DNA from 2 places in the Paraburkholderia sp. BL18I3N2 genome. Region 2 is predicted to be linked to the other one. Evidence: riboswitches for the same ligand, from Rfam matches in the RefSeq annotation. Region 2 holds a riboswitch; the other holds the start of a gene.
The links. A riboswitch is a leader RNA that binds a small molecule or an ion and turns the genes downstream of it on or off. The one in region 2 is predicted to bind glycine.
Positions count from the first base shown of each region.

Region 1 (6,592 bases), on a different contig from region 2:
CGACGCGGTGCAGGGATTTTTTTATATCTCGGCCTGCAAATGGGCCTACGTCATCTCAACGTTTTCAGCGCCAGTTCAAGGCTTCTGCAACAGCGCCTTCAAACTCGCGAGCCGGTCTTTCGGCGACATCGGCGCTTCTTCGGGCGTCGGCGGCGGGGCGTCGTCGAGCAGCATTTCGGGGATGAAACGCGACGGCTCGCACACCACCGTCTCGCGCGCGCGCTTGCGCTTCTTGCACCAGTTCAGATGCAGACTGCGCTGCGCACGCGTGATCGCCACGTACATCAGCCGGCGTTCTTCTTCGATGCGCGCGTCGTCGATCGGCTCGTCGTCGGGACCGCCGCGATGCGGCATGATGCCTTCCTCGACGCCCACCAGAAACACGTGCGGATACTCCAGACCCTTCGACGCATGCACCGTCGAAAGCCGCACCGCGTCGGGATCTTCCTCGCGGCCTTCGAGCATCGACATCAACGCCACGGTCTGAATCAGGCCGAGCAGACTCTTGCCGGTGTCGCCTAGACCGTCGGCGGTGTCGTAGCCGGTGGCTTCGTCGTTCGCCGTGCCCGCAGGCTCAGCCTTCGTGCCCTTGCGCTTGAGCCACTCCATGAACTCCAGCACGTTTTGCCACTTGGACTGCGCCTGACGTTCGTCGAACGCGTCGTAGAGATAGGCCTCGTAGTGGATCGCGTCCATCAGTTCGTCGAGCAGCGTGCCGGCGGCATCCTTTTCGGCGCGATCGGTGAGGCGCTGCATGAAGTCGCAGAACACGCGCATGGGTTCGATCTGCCGTGGCGAGAGACGCGCCTCGATGCCGCCCATGTACACTGCCTCGAACAGCGACACCTTGGCCTGGCCCGCGAACGAGCCGAGCGCCTCGAGCGTCGTATTACCGACGCCGCGTCGCGGCGTAGTGATTGCGCGGATGAACGCGGGGTCGTCGTTCGCGTTGGCGATCAGACGCAGATACGCGCAGATGTCCTTGATCTCGGCCTTGTCGAAAAACGATTGGCCGCCGGACAACACATACGGAATCCGCTCGCGCCGCAACACCTGCTCGAAAATGCGCGCCTGAAAATTGCCGCGATACAGGATCGCGTAGTCGCGGAAATTCGCGCGCCGCTCGAACTTGTGCGCCGACAGGCGAAACACCACGGATTCGGCCTCGTGCTCTTCGTCGTTGCACGGCGTGACGGTGATCGTGTCGCCCATGCCGTGCTCGGACCACAGCTTCTTTTCGAACAGCTTCGGATTGTTCGCGATCACGTTGTTCGCCGCGGTCAGAATGCGCACGGTCGAGCGGTAATTCTGCTCCAGCTTGATCAGATGCAGCTTCGGAAAATCCTTGCTGAGCTGTCCGAGATTTTCGAGCGTCGCGCCGCGCCAGCCGTAGATCGCCTGGTCGTCGTCGCCGACCGCCGTGAACGCCGCGCGCTTGCCGGCCAGCAGTTTCACCAGTTCGTACTGGCAGGCGTTGGTGTCCTGATACTCGTCGATCAGCAGATAGCGCAGCTTGTTCTGCCAGCGGTCGCGCACCTGCTCGTTCTTCTCGAAGAGTTCGGCGGGCAGACGGATCAGGTCGTCGAAATCGACTGCCTGATACGCATGCAGCGTCGCCACGTAATTGCGGTAGACGATCGCGGCCTGATGTTCATCCTCGTTCGCGGCGATCGCAATCGCCTGCTCGGGCATGATCATGCCGTTCTTCCACAACGAGATGATCGACTGGATCTTGCGGATGAAGCCTTTATCCGTCGAGCCTACCTGCTCCTGGATCATGCCGAAGCAGTCGTCGGAATCCATGATCGAAAACTGCGGCTTCAAACCGACATGCTCCGCTTCCTGCCGCAGAATCTGCACGCCGAGGGAGTGGAAGGTGCAGACCGTCAACTGGTTGACGGGCACTTTACGGCCTTCCTTGCCGGGCGTCGTCAGTGTCTTGCCTTCGAGCAGCTTGCCCACGCGCTCGCGCATTTCCAGCGCGGCCTTGTTCGTGAACGTGACGGCGGCGATGTGGCGCGGCTCGAAGCCCTTGGCTTCGATCAGGTGCGCGATCTTCTGCGTGATCACGCGCGTCTTGCCGCTACCTGCGCCGGCGAGCACGAGACACGGACCGTCAAGATAACGGACCGCTTCATTTTGAGCGGGGTTCAGGCCTGCGGACATCGTCTGTGGATGGGTAATGCGGTTGAAAGCAGCGGTTGAAGGCGTGGCGGCGCAATTTGCCGGCCGAAGGCCCGGAGGCATGCTGCGCGGACCCGGCGGCTGGAACGGGCGCCACGCGCGATGCGAGTGTGTTCCGGCCCGCTGCGATTCGCGCGAGAGGAGCGATGTTAACACGATTGTGTTGACGGATAGCGGCGACCAATGCCCGCGACGACGCTGACGGTCCACCGCCAGGACATGCCACAATTGCGGTGTTGCGCGCCGTCGCCGCGGTGGCAAAGCGGCGCGCCGTTTTTTGCAGGAAGACACGCATGTCCGCATCGCTGAAGATTGGATTGATGGGTTACGGTTTCGCCGGCGCGACCTTTCATGCGCCGGTGATCGAGCACTGCGGCCGCGCGAGCGTCGCGGCCATCGCCACGAGCCAGCCCGAGCACGCGCTCGCCGACTATCCGCACACGAAGGTGGTGGCCGACCTCGACGCACTGCTGGCGCTGGATGAACTCGACTGCATCGTGATCGCCACGCCGAACGACACGCACTTCGACCTGGCGCGCCGCACGCTGGAAGCGGGCAAGCATGTGGTGGTCGACAAACCGGTCACGCTGAACGCCGCCGACGCACACACGCTGGCCAACATCGCGCTCGCCCGCAGCAAGCTTTTCATGCCGTTTCACAACCGCCGCTGGGACGGTGATTTTCTGACCGTGCGCGATCTGCTCGCGAGCGGCGAATTGGGACGAATCACGCAATACGAATCGCACTTCGACCGTTTCCGGCCGGAGGTGCGGCAGCGCTGGCGCGAGGAAGCGTCGCGAGGCGGCGGCTTGCTGCTGGATCTCGGACCGCATCTGATCGACCAGGCGCTGGCGCTGTTCGGCACGCCGCAAACCGTGTCGGCAACGGTGCGCACCCATCGCGACGACGCCGGCGCGCCCGACTACGTGCACATCCAGCTCGGCTACGGCGAATTCGAAGTGGTGCTGCACGCCAGCGCGTTGACGGCGCTGGTCGCGCCGCGCTTCACCATCCACGGCACGCGCGGCAGTTATATGAAATACGGGCTCGACACGCAGGAAGATCAATTGAAGGCGGGCCTGCGTCCGGGCGACGACGGCTTCGGCGCGGGCAATGCCGCAGGTGTGCTGCGCGTGCTGGAAGGCGATCAGGAAGTCGAGCGCGAGTTGCCGACGCGCAATGGTGAGTACACCGGGTTTTATATTGCGGTGGCCGACGCGATCCAGAACGGCGTCAAATTCCCAGTGAGCGCACAGGACGCCGTCGACGTAATGACGGTTATCGAGCTTGCCACCCGAAGCTCGGAAGAAGGCGTCCGGCTGCCGTTCGATCGGATTCGTTGACGGTTTGGCCTGCGCGTCGAAACGACTTGTATACCTAAAACTGCACTCGCCGTGCACGCGGTGCGGGCCAGAGAACGCTGACAAGCGCGAAAGGAATATAACGTTACAAATCAGGCCGCGCCGCCGGTCAGCGCGGCCCGGTGGTCATCCGTTGCTACCGGGGTAGCACCACAAAACGACAATGACTTCCGGAGTGTCCATGCCCCGTACTATCCGTGCGCTCGCCGCGTGTGCCTTGCTCAGTTCCCTCGCCGCCTGTGTGGTGGCGCCTCAATCCCAGCCGGCGCCTCGTCCCAACCCGCAACAGATCGCGGATCAGCGCCTGCGTCAGGTCGACGGCCGCATCGACAATCTCAGCCGCCGGATCGACAACCGCGTGAATCAGGGTTATTACCCGCCGCCCCAAGGCGGCGCGCTGCACCATCGTCTCGACGTGATCCGTCAGGAAGCGCACGACATGGCCGCGCAGCATGGCGGCGGCCTGTCCGGCGACGAACAGCGCGTGCTGAACCAGGAACTGGACAACGCGGCACACGCTATCGGCGAATAATCGCGCCAGAATCAATTTCAGATTCCACACCGAAACAGTACGAGCGCGGGCATCACGTCCCGCGCTTTTTTTGACAGCTGCAAAGGCGCCAAGTCAACCGCCGCGCCGCTCACGGGCCTTTATTTGACAAGCCCCCGGCCCTCGCGTACATTCGCCGCACGCGTCGGGAGAGCGTGCTGGCCGCAGAAAACCGCAGGCCGCGCCGCCGAAGGGGCACACCCGCAAACTCTCAGGCAAAAGGACCGACCGCGTCGAAAAACCCGCGTCCAGGCAACATCGAGGCACAGGTTTTTCGCACTCTGGAGAGCGGCAGTAGCCGTCTGCGTCGTTTTTAATCGAGCGGATCTGGCAAGCTGCCCACCGAAGGGGCGCGCGTTTCACCGCGGCACGTCAACGTGACCACGGCAACGCAATCTCTCAGGTATCGAGGACAGAGGGGCCATGCAACGCATCGCTCGCAGCCGAAAGGCCGCGAGGCGTAGCGCCGCATGGCCTTTTTTGTTTCGCGAGACGCCCGAGGCCCCATGACCGAACTCAAACACACCCCGCTCAACGCCACCCATCGTGCGCTCAATGCCCGCATGGTCGATTTCGGCGGCTGGGACATGCCCGTCAATTACGGCTCGCAGATCGACGAACACCGCGCCGTGCGCACCGACGCCGGCATGTTCGACGTCTCGCACATGTGCGTCGTCGATTTCACCGGCGAGCGCGTGCGCGCTTTCTTCGAATACGCGCTGGCGAACAACGTCGCCAAGCTGCAAACGCCCGGCCGCGCACTGTATTCCTGTCTGCTGAATCCGAATGGCGGCGTGATCGACGATCTGATCGTCTATTACTTCGGCGAAGACCACTTCCGCGTGGTCGTCAACGCCGGCACCGCTGATAAAGATATCGCCTGGTTCGGCCAGCTCAACGCCGAAGGCAGCTTTGGCCTGACCATCACGCCGCGCCGCGACTATGCGATCGTCGCTGTACAAGGTCCGAATGCGCGCGAAAAGGTCTGGCAAACCGTGCCGGCCGCACGCGCCGCCACTGAAGCGCTGAAGCCCTTCAACGCCGCACGTATCGAAGACACGCCGTTCGGCGAATTGACCGTCGCTCGCACCGGCTACACCGGCGAAGACGGCTTCGAAATCATCGTCCCCGCAGATCACGTCGAAGCGCTGTGGAATGCATTGCAAGCTCAAGGCGTGCGCCCGGCTGGTCTCGGCGCGCGCGACACGCTGCGGCTCGAAGCCGGCATGAACCTGTACGGCCAGGACATGGACGACGACGTCTCGCCGCTCGACGCCGGGCTCGCCTGGACCGTCGACCTCACCTCGCCGCGCGACTTCGTCGGCAAGGGCAAGCTGGAAGCGGACGGCTCGCAGGCTGCGTTCGTCGGTTTGATCCTGCTGAAGGAAAACGGCAAGGCGGCGGGCGTGCTGCGTGCTCATCAGAAAGTCGTCACGCCGCAGGGCGAAGGCGAAATCACCAGCGGTACGTTTTCCCCGACCATGCAGGAATCGATCGCCTTCGCGCGTGTGCCGAAAGGCGTGCAGCCGGGCGACACAGTACACGTTCAGATTCGTGACAAAAACGTCCCCGCAAGCGTGGTAAAACTGCCGTTCGTGCGCAATGGCAAAGTGCTCGCGGTTTAAGCAAACCTGCGCGTGCGTCTACTTCCCAAGTTACAACCGAATCACACCGCATAGGAGCATCCGATGAGCATCCCGGCCGATCTGAAATACACCGAATCGCACGAGTGGGTCCGCACCGAGGCGGACGGCACGCTGACGGTCGGCATCACCGACCACGCCCAGGAAGCGCTCGGCGATATCGTCTTCTTCGAAGTCCAGGAACTGGGCAAGACCGTTACCGCGGGCGACACCGTCGCCGTCATCGAATCGGTGAAGGCCGCTTCCGATATCTACGCGCCGGTCTCGGGCGAGATCATCGAAGCGAACACCGCCGTGGCCGACACACCTGATTCGGTCAACAGCACGCCGTACGAAAGCTGGCTCTTCAAGATCAAGCCGGCTGCGGACGCCACGCAAGACCGTCTGATCGACGCCGACGCTTACACCAAGTCAATCGGCGCCTGATTCACCTTTACGTTTAACCCGACAGGTGCGGCGCGTCCTTCAGAAAGTCGCAGGACAGCCGCACCGCCAGGAACACCCATGAAGCTCGAACACCCGGATCGTCTGATGAACCGCACTCCTCTCTCGCTCGCCGCGCTCGAAGTGCATGACGCCTTCGCCGAACGGCATATCGGCCCGGACGCGGCCGACCAGCACGCCATGCTCGAAGCCCTCGGCTTTGCGTCGCGCGCCGCGCTGATCGACGCCGTCATTCCGAAGACGATCCGCCGCACCGAAACGCTGCCGCTCGGACCCTTCACGCAACCGAAGAGCGAGGCGGAAGCGCTCGCCGCGCTGCGCGAACTCGCGGACAAGAACCAGGTGTTCCGCTCGTACATCGGGCAGGGCTACTACAATGCGCACACGCCGACGGTGATCCTGCGTAACGT
Region 1 is NZ_PVNC01000002.1:620,049-626,640, reverse strand. It holds gene B0G75_RS08705 (UvrD-helicase domain-containing protein) at 76-2,166, opposite strand; gene B0G75_RS08700 (oxidoreductase) at 2,478-3,527, shown strand; gene B0G75_RS08695 (hypothetical protein) at 3,727-4,077, shown strand; glycine riboswitch at 4,232-4,333, shown strand; glycine riboswitch at 4,367-4,521, shown strand; gene gcvT (glycine cleavage system aminomethyltransferase GcvT) at 4,602-5,720, shown strand; gene gcvH (glycine cleavage system protein GcvH) at 5,784-6,164, shown strand; gene gcvP (aminomethyl-transferring glycine dehydrogenase) at 6,243-6,592, shown strand, end outside.
Region 1: linked by a shared signal. The riboswitch ahead of gcvT (glycine cleavage system aminomethyltransferase GcvT) and the one ahead of B0G75_RS35105 (D-amino acid dehydrogenase) in region 2 are both predicted to bind glycine.

Region 2 (6,592 bases):
CGGACACCTTCATGCCCTCGCCCTTGCAGGCCGGCGATCGCTTTACGCAGCCGCGCATGGCCGCGACGCTCGCGCAACTCGTGCGCAACGGGCTCGACGACTTCTATCGCGGCGATCTCGCGCGCAGCATGGCGGCGGAACTGAGCGCGCTGGGAAGCCCGCTCGGCGCCGGCGATCTGGAACGGCACCGCGCGCGGATCGTGACGCCGCTCGCGCTCGCGCATTCGCTCGGCACCGTCTACAACATGCCGCCGCCGACGCAGGGCGTCGTTTCGCTCATCATCGTCGGGCTTCTCGACCGTGTGCTGCGCGACGACATGGACCCGCTCGGCCCGGAGTATGTTCACGCGTGCGTCGAGGCGACGAAGCTCGCATTCGCGGTCCGCGATGCGCACGTCACCGATCCCGATTACATGGACGTCGATCCGCAAGCGTTGCTCGCGCCCAGGCGTCTCGACGAACTCGCGGCGCAAATCTCGATGGATCGAGCCGCGCCGTGGAGCAACGGACTTGGTCCCGCCGACACGGTATGGCTCGGCGTCATCGACGGCAATGGCGTCGCCGTCAGCTTCATCCAGAGCATCTATCACGAGTTCGGCAGCGGAATCGTGCTGCCTTCGTCGGGCGTCAACTGGCAGAACCGCGGCTGCAGCTTTTCGCTCGACGCAGCCTCGCGCAATCCGCTGATGCCGGGTCGCCGGCCGTTCCACACGCTGAATCCTGCGCTCGCGCGTTTCGCCGATGGACGCACGATGGTCTACGGCAACATGGGCGGCGACGGTCAGCCGCAATCGCAGAGCGCGGTGTTCACGCGCATCGCGCGGTACGGATGGAATCCGCAGACGGCCATCGATGCGCCGCGCTGGCTGCTCGGCCGCACGTGGGGACAGGCGAGCGATTCGCTCAAGCTCGAAGCGCGCTTCGGTGACGGAACTGCCGCGGCGCTTCGCAGCCTCGGCCATGAAGTCGATGTGCTGCTGCCCTACGACGAAACGATGGGCCATGCGGGTGCGATCATCCGTTATCCGAATGGATATTTCGAAGGAGGACACGATCCGCGCAGCGACGGCGCGGCGATCGGCTGGTGACGGACGTTCCCCGCATGATGCTTCATGCCGGGAACGCGGCGGTCAGCGCAGCGCTTCGCCGCGCGCCATGCTTCCGGAAGGCGGAACGGCGACCTGAACCGGTTTCCCCGGCCACTTCCCGAGCACGGCTTCCGCGACGATTTCCGCTGTCGCCGCCGAAAGCGTCCATCCGAGATGCCCGTGCCCGGTGTTGTAAAACACGCCGGGGCGCCTGCCCTGCCCGACCTTCGGCAGCATGCTCGGCAACATCGGGCGCAGGCCGCTCCACGGGATCACGCGCGCGGTCGATACTTCAGGAAAGTAGCGCCGCGTCCATTCGACGAGCGGCGCGATGCGGTCCGCGCGGATATCGCGGTTGAAGCCGTTCAGTTCCGCCGTGCCCGCGACGCGGAAACGATCCGCGCCGAGGCGGCTCGTGACGATCTTCGCGCGGTCGTCGAGCAGGCTGACCCACGGCGCGTGCTCGCGGCTGCGCGCATCGTCGAGACAGACGGTGATCGAATAGCCTTTGACGGGATAGACGTTGACGTGATCGCCGGCCATCGAGGCAAACTCTCGGCTGCCGACGCCCGCGCAGATCACGATGCCGTCGAACTGAAGAACCTGTTCTTCGCCCGCCTGCTCGACCGTCAGCGCGACGCGGCCCGCCTGATCATCGATCGATTTGACCGACGTGTCGTAACGGAATTCGACGCCGTGACGCACGCAGGCATCGGCGAGACCGCGCGTGAACTTGTGGATGTCGCCGGTCGAATCCGAGGGCGTGAAGAAGCCCGCGTGAAAACTGCCCTTAAGCGCCGGCTCGATCGACGCGATTTCCTGCGCGGTGACCGCATGGCGCGCCAGGCCCGCGCCGTTGAGAATCTCGTTGACCTTCGACGCGGCCTCGAACTCCTTGCGTGTCGCGTAAAAATGCAGGATGCCGCGCCGCTCCAGATCGAAGTCGATGCGCTCCGTGTCCGCGATGCGGAACAGATGTTCGCGCGCGGCGAGCGCGAGGCGCACGGTCTCGGCCGTGTTGGCACGATAGTTCGGAACCTGCCGCAGGAACTCGCCCATCCAGCTGTACTTGTGCCAGCCGGGGCGCGGGTTCATCAGCAAGGGCGCGTCGCGCGTGAACATCCACTTGAGGCCCTTCAGCACGGTTGCGCGGCTGTTCCAGACTTCCGCATTGCTGGCCGAGAGCTGCCCGCCGTTGGCGAAGGAGGTTTCCATCGCCGCATAACGATGACGTTCGAGCACGGTGACGCGCAGGCCGCGCTGCGCGAGCGCGTAAGCGGTCGTGACGCCGGTGATCCCGGCGCCGATGATGGCGATTCGTGACATGACATGGTCCAGTTTTCGTTGAGCATCGCCGGCCGTATATAGCCGGCACCGATGCCCCATCTGTCCATGTACCTGAGAGTTTCGCCCGCACGCCGTGCATTGCTGCCGGCCGGAGCTCCCCTTCGGTGGGCGCGCATGGCGCCGCTCTCCAGATGTTCCGGCGCGCACGGTCCTTTTGCCTGAGAGTTTCCGGGGCGGTTGCTCCGTCGGCGTCGTCGCGGGGGACGAGCTCTTCCGTGGCGCGTTGTCGAACGCCTTGACGATACCCATCCTAAATGCGCCTGGCAAGCCCTTCTTTCTTTCATCCTGCTCCCCGAGGTTCCACGCGGACAGACACGACTCTCCCGAGCAGGAGATCTTCGACGTGGGCTTTAAGAGCTGCATGAAGCGCAGCCGCAGTTAAGAGAACACATCGAGATGCGACGCACGCGTTTTCGCAAGTAGCGCGTTCGATGAATGGCGGCGGGCGCTCGGCATGCGTTACAACATTGAAGTCACTTCTTGGACCCTCCCCGTGAGATTGTCGGCATATATTCAGCGCGCTCACTGCGAGAGCCTTCTCAACCGACCGCCGACCACTCATAAACGTCGCGTGCCAGCGGGCCCGGGTCATCATGAGCTGATACTAGGAAGCCCTGTTGCTCAAGGCTCCAGCTTTGCTCGCCAAGGATATTTTCAATCTTCTCGCGGTCGAGCGCGGGCATGCCGTCGGTTGCCGGCGTCATGACAAAAAGCCCCAGGCCTCAGTCCTGAAGCCGGTTCACCCGGGCATACGTCGTCAGGTCTCTCGATGCGCGCAAGAAATTCAGCTCAACGCTAGTCGGAGTCTTGTACACCGCTGAGATGACGCTCCCAGCCTTGCCGGGGGGCGTGAGATTGAATTCGAGTCAGTGAGACTGACCCTTGGATTATCAAGAAGCGCCCGTTGCGGCTCGGTACTGATTCTCTCAAACGATAACCCGGCAATCTTCCTCAACTCGTCATCAACAAGACGGCACACAGCGGCGTTGTCGAGGGTGATGAATTCACCGGTCTTCCGTTCTTCGCGAGGCACAAGAGGCACGACGTCGTAATAGAGCCGACTCAGAACAGCGTCCACGGCCACGCCTGAACATCTCGTCGTAAATGGCCTCTGTCACGTTCGCGATGGGCGTCGGAATGCTAAACCCGGCGTTGACGAAAAGCAGGTCGATGGTTTTGAACTCGGCTTTTACCTGAGCGGCGAGCGCGTCGATGTCGGTCAATGATCGCGCGTCGCTCGAAACCACGAGTGCCTCGTTCCCAAGGGCTCTGTCACGTTGCCGACCCTGTGACGAGATATGGGCGAAGACAGCCGTGTGTCAGAAAACGGCGGACGGATCTTGGGTAACGCCGGTGAAAAATCGCCATGCTTCAAATCGTGCGGCGAGTTGTTTCCGATAGAGCGATGCGCGTAGCAGGTGCCGCTTGAGCGCGAAGTGTTGCCGGATCGGACCAAAGCACGACAGGAAAACTTGCGTGCGCCCGGGCAGTCGAAAGCCTCGCATCCGGCGCTCGCGTTCGCGCGTAGGCTGATGGCTGTTTTCGGCCCTGTTGTTCACGCGCGCAGGCCTTGACGAATACGTGCTTCACGTTAGCGAGCTCCGGGAGCTCGGTTTTTGCGGCTGGGTAACTGCGTAGCTGGTCGGTGACGATCTTCTTCGGTAGCGCGGGACAGCCTGCCAGCAGGCGTTTGAAAGAGCGTTTCGCCGCAGCCTTGTCGCGTCGTTTCTGCAGCAGGATGTCGAGTTCAATGCCGTGCTCGTCGACTGCACGCCACAGCACATACGGCTCGCCACGCAGTGTCACGAACATTTCGTCGAGGTGCCACGTTGAACCAGGCTTGCGACGGGCGGCCTTGGCCTGACGAGCGAAGCACGGGCCGAACTTGTCCGTCCACCGACGGATCGATTCATGGCTGACAGTCACGCGGCGCTCGAACAGCCACTCTTCAATGTCGCGCAGGCTCAGTTGAAAACGGAAGAACCAGCGAACTGCCTGGCTGATAACTGCCACCGGAAAGCCGTGGCCGTGATAGATCGATTTTGCTTTTTTTCATCGCGACATCTTAGGCCACCGGTTCGCCAACGTGACAGAGCCACAGGTTGCGCTACGAGAGTAGCTCGCAGTCCAGTCGGGAATATCGTCGAGTGTCTGATCTGCCGCCCTCGACCGACGCAGCGTGTCTGCGCCGAGCCGACTAGCCAGCTGGTCAGCAATGGGCTATCCCCTGCTGGCAGCGCCTACCCAGCGGATAAGTCGGACCCTGCTTCCGGCTAATGCTCCAGCCCGACAGAGACACCGCTCCGCTCACGATCAGAACTTGTGCCGCAGCGCGAGACGCACCAGCACCTGATTTTTCGTGGTGGACGCATCCGGCGCGGCAGAGCCACCCGTTCCGAATGTATCGGGCGCGATCGATGCCACAGTCGCGTCGCCGGCAGCCCTCTGGTAGGCGCCAAGCAGATAAACGTCTGTCCGCTTGCTCAGAAAGTAGTCGCCGATCAGTTGCACCTGATGGTATTTCGGGCTGGCGTCGGTCGACCTCAGCTTGCCGTCCGTAAAGCTATACACGGTAGCCAGCGAAAAGAACGGCGTGATGAAGTAGACACCGTTCACCTGGTAGTTGTCGAACGTCAAACGGTCGGTGCCCGAATCAAACCTGGTGTGGCTATAGAGGACGCCGACTTTGCCGCCGTTGAAAGAGTAGGTGCTACCTACGCCAACAACGTCCTGTCTTGTAGCCGGGCCGGCAAGCCCATTTGCTTGCAACGAGCCGGTGCGGCCGACGTTGATATAGTCTCCGGACACGGCGCCAGCTGTATTGCTGTTCGGCGAGTTCAGGTGCATGTAGGCCGCACCGATACTGAAGGCCCCCGCGGAGTACGAGCTCCCAAGGCTCCAGACGCGATTGACAGCGAAACCGGAACCGGCTGCACCGGTGTTTGCGCTGTTGCTGAAGGCGTACATACCACCGAACTTGAACCCTTTGAACTCGGGGCTCGCATACTTGATGACGTTGTTGATGCGAAAGGAATTGACGATATTGTCGTTATCGAGCGGATGAGCAAGCCCGGTGTACGGCACGCCGCTGTACGGTTGCAGGTAGTCCACGACTGAGTCGTACTGACGGCCGGCGGTCACAGTACCGAAGGCGCTGCTACTGATACCAACATATGCCTGACGACCGAACATCCGGCCGCCCTGACCCAGGCTTCCACTAGTCAGCGAGAACCCGTTCTCGAGGCGAAACACAGCCTTCAGGCCCCCACCAAGATCCTCACTACCCACCATGCCAAACCGGTTGCCCTGCAAGACTCCCGAGGTCATGTCGACATTCGACTTGCCACCGTCGTTGTTGATGTAGTTGATGCCAACGTCCATCAGACCATACAGCGACACACTGCTCTGCGCCCATGACGAACCCGAGAGGACACACATTGCGGCAATACAAATCGTACTCCGAACCATATTACAGCCTCCTTGAAAATCCTTTTTTCTTCGGAAAGGTTTTGATAGCGACCCTCGTCCGCAGAGCAAGTCTTGCAGGTACCGCCCATTGTCGGGACCGGCTTGATGGACCACGCGTGGCAAGCACGTCCCCGGATTCCGTCAATTATGGATCCGACTTCCCAATCAGCCGGATCGCGCGTCCTGCTTACACCGATACCCCGAAGCGATGAAGGAGCCGCGGGCATTGGCCACTTCATTGCGTTCAACGCCACTTCAGTTTGCGGCTCACCGCATGGTGAGCCCGTAGCGATAGTGATGACAGAACCGCTCGTTTATACCGAGATCATCAGGGCGCACGCAGCAACTCAAATTCCTTCAGATGACCCGATGGCAATTTGTCTCGTCCCGGGTCCGCGGGCAGCTCGATACCATACTCACGCTTGACAACGTCAGAGATGAGTTCGTAGCAGCTACCGATCCGGACCACTTCAACTTCAGGAAACCGGAGGATGGTCGCCGATCGTTGATAGTGGTGATACTTGCGCAAGCCGTAATTGAGGATGATGTCTGCGGCCGCCTTGATCTCCGGTTCGATATCATCGACGCGAAACCTGGGTCCGCTGCCACTGAGGTTGGCCGAAGAACCGAACAAAGGTTGCACCGCTTCGCGGCTCAGGCGACAGAGTTCGTTGTAAATGGGACCAGCG
Region 2 is NZ_PVNC01000023.1:72,855-79,446, reverse strand. It holds gene B0G75_RS35110 (gamma-glutamyltransferase family protein) at 1-1,088, shown strand, start outside; gene B0G75_RS35105 (D-amino acid dehydrogenase) at 1,131-2,474, opposite strand; glycine riboswitch at 2,472-2,569, opposite strand; glycine riboswitch at 2,572-2,662, opposite strand; gene B0G75_RS40910 (hypothetical protein) at 2,975-3,139, opposite strand; gene B0G75_RS35100 (SDR family NAD(P)-dependent oxidoreductase) at 3,440-3,733, opposite strand; partial or broken gene B0G75_RS35095 (IS6 family transposase) at 3,755-4,472, opposite strand; gene B0G75_RS35085 (porin) at 4,749-5,903, opposite strand; gene B0G75_RS35080 (Sua5/YciO/YrdC/YwlC family protein) at 6,232-6,592, opposite strand, start outside.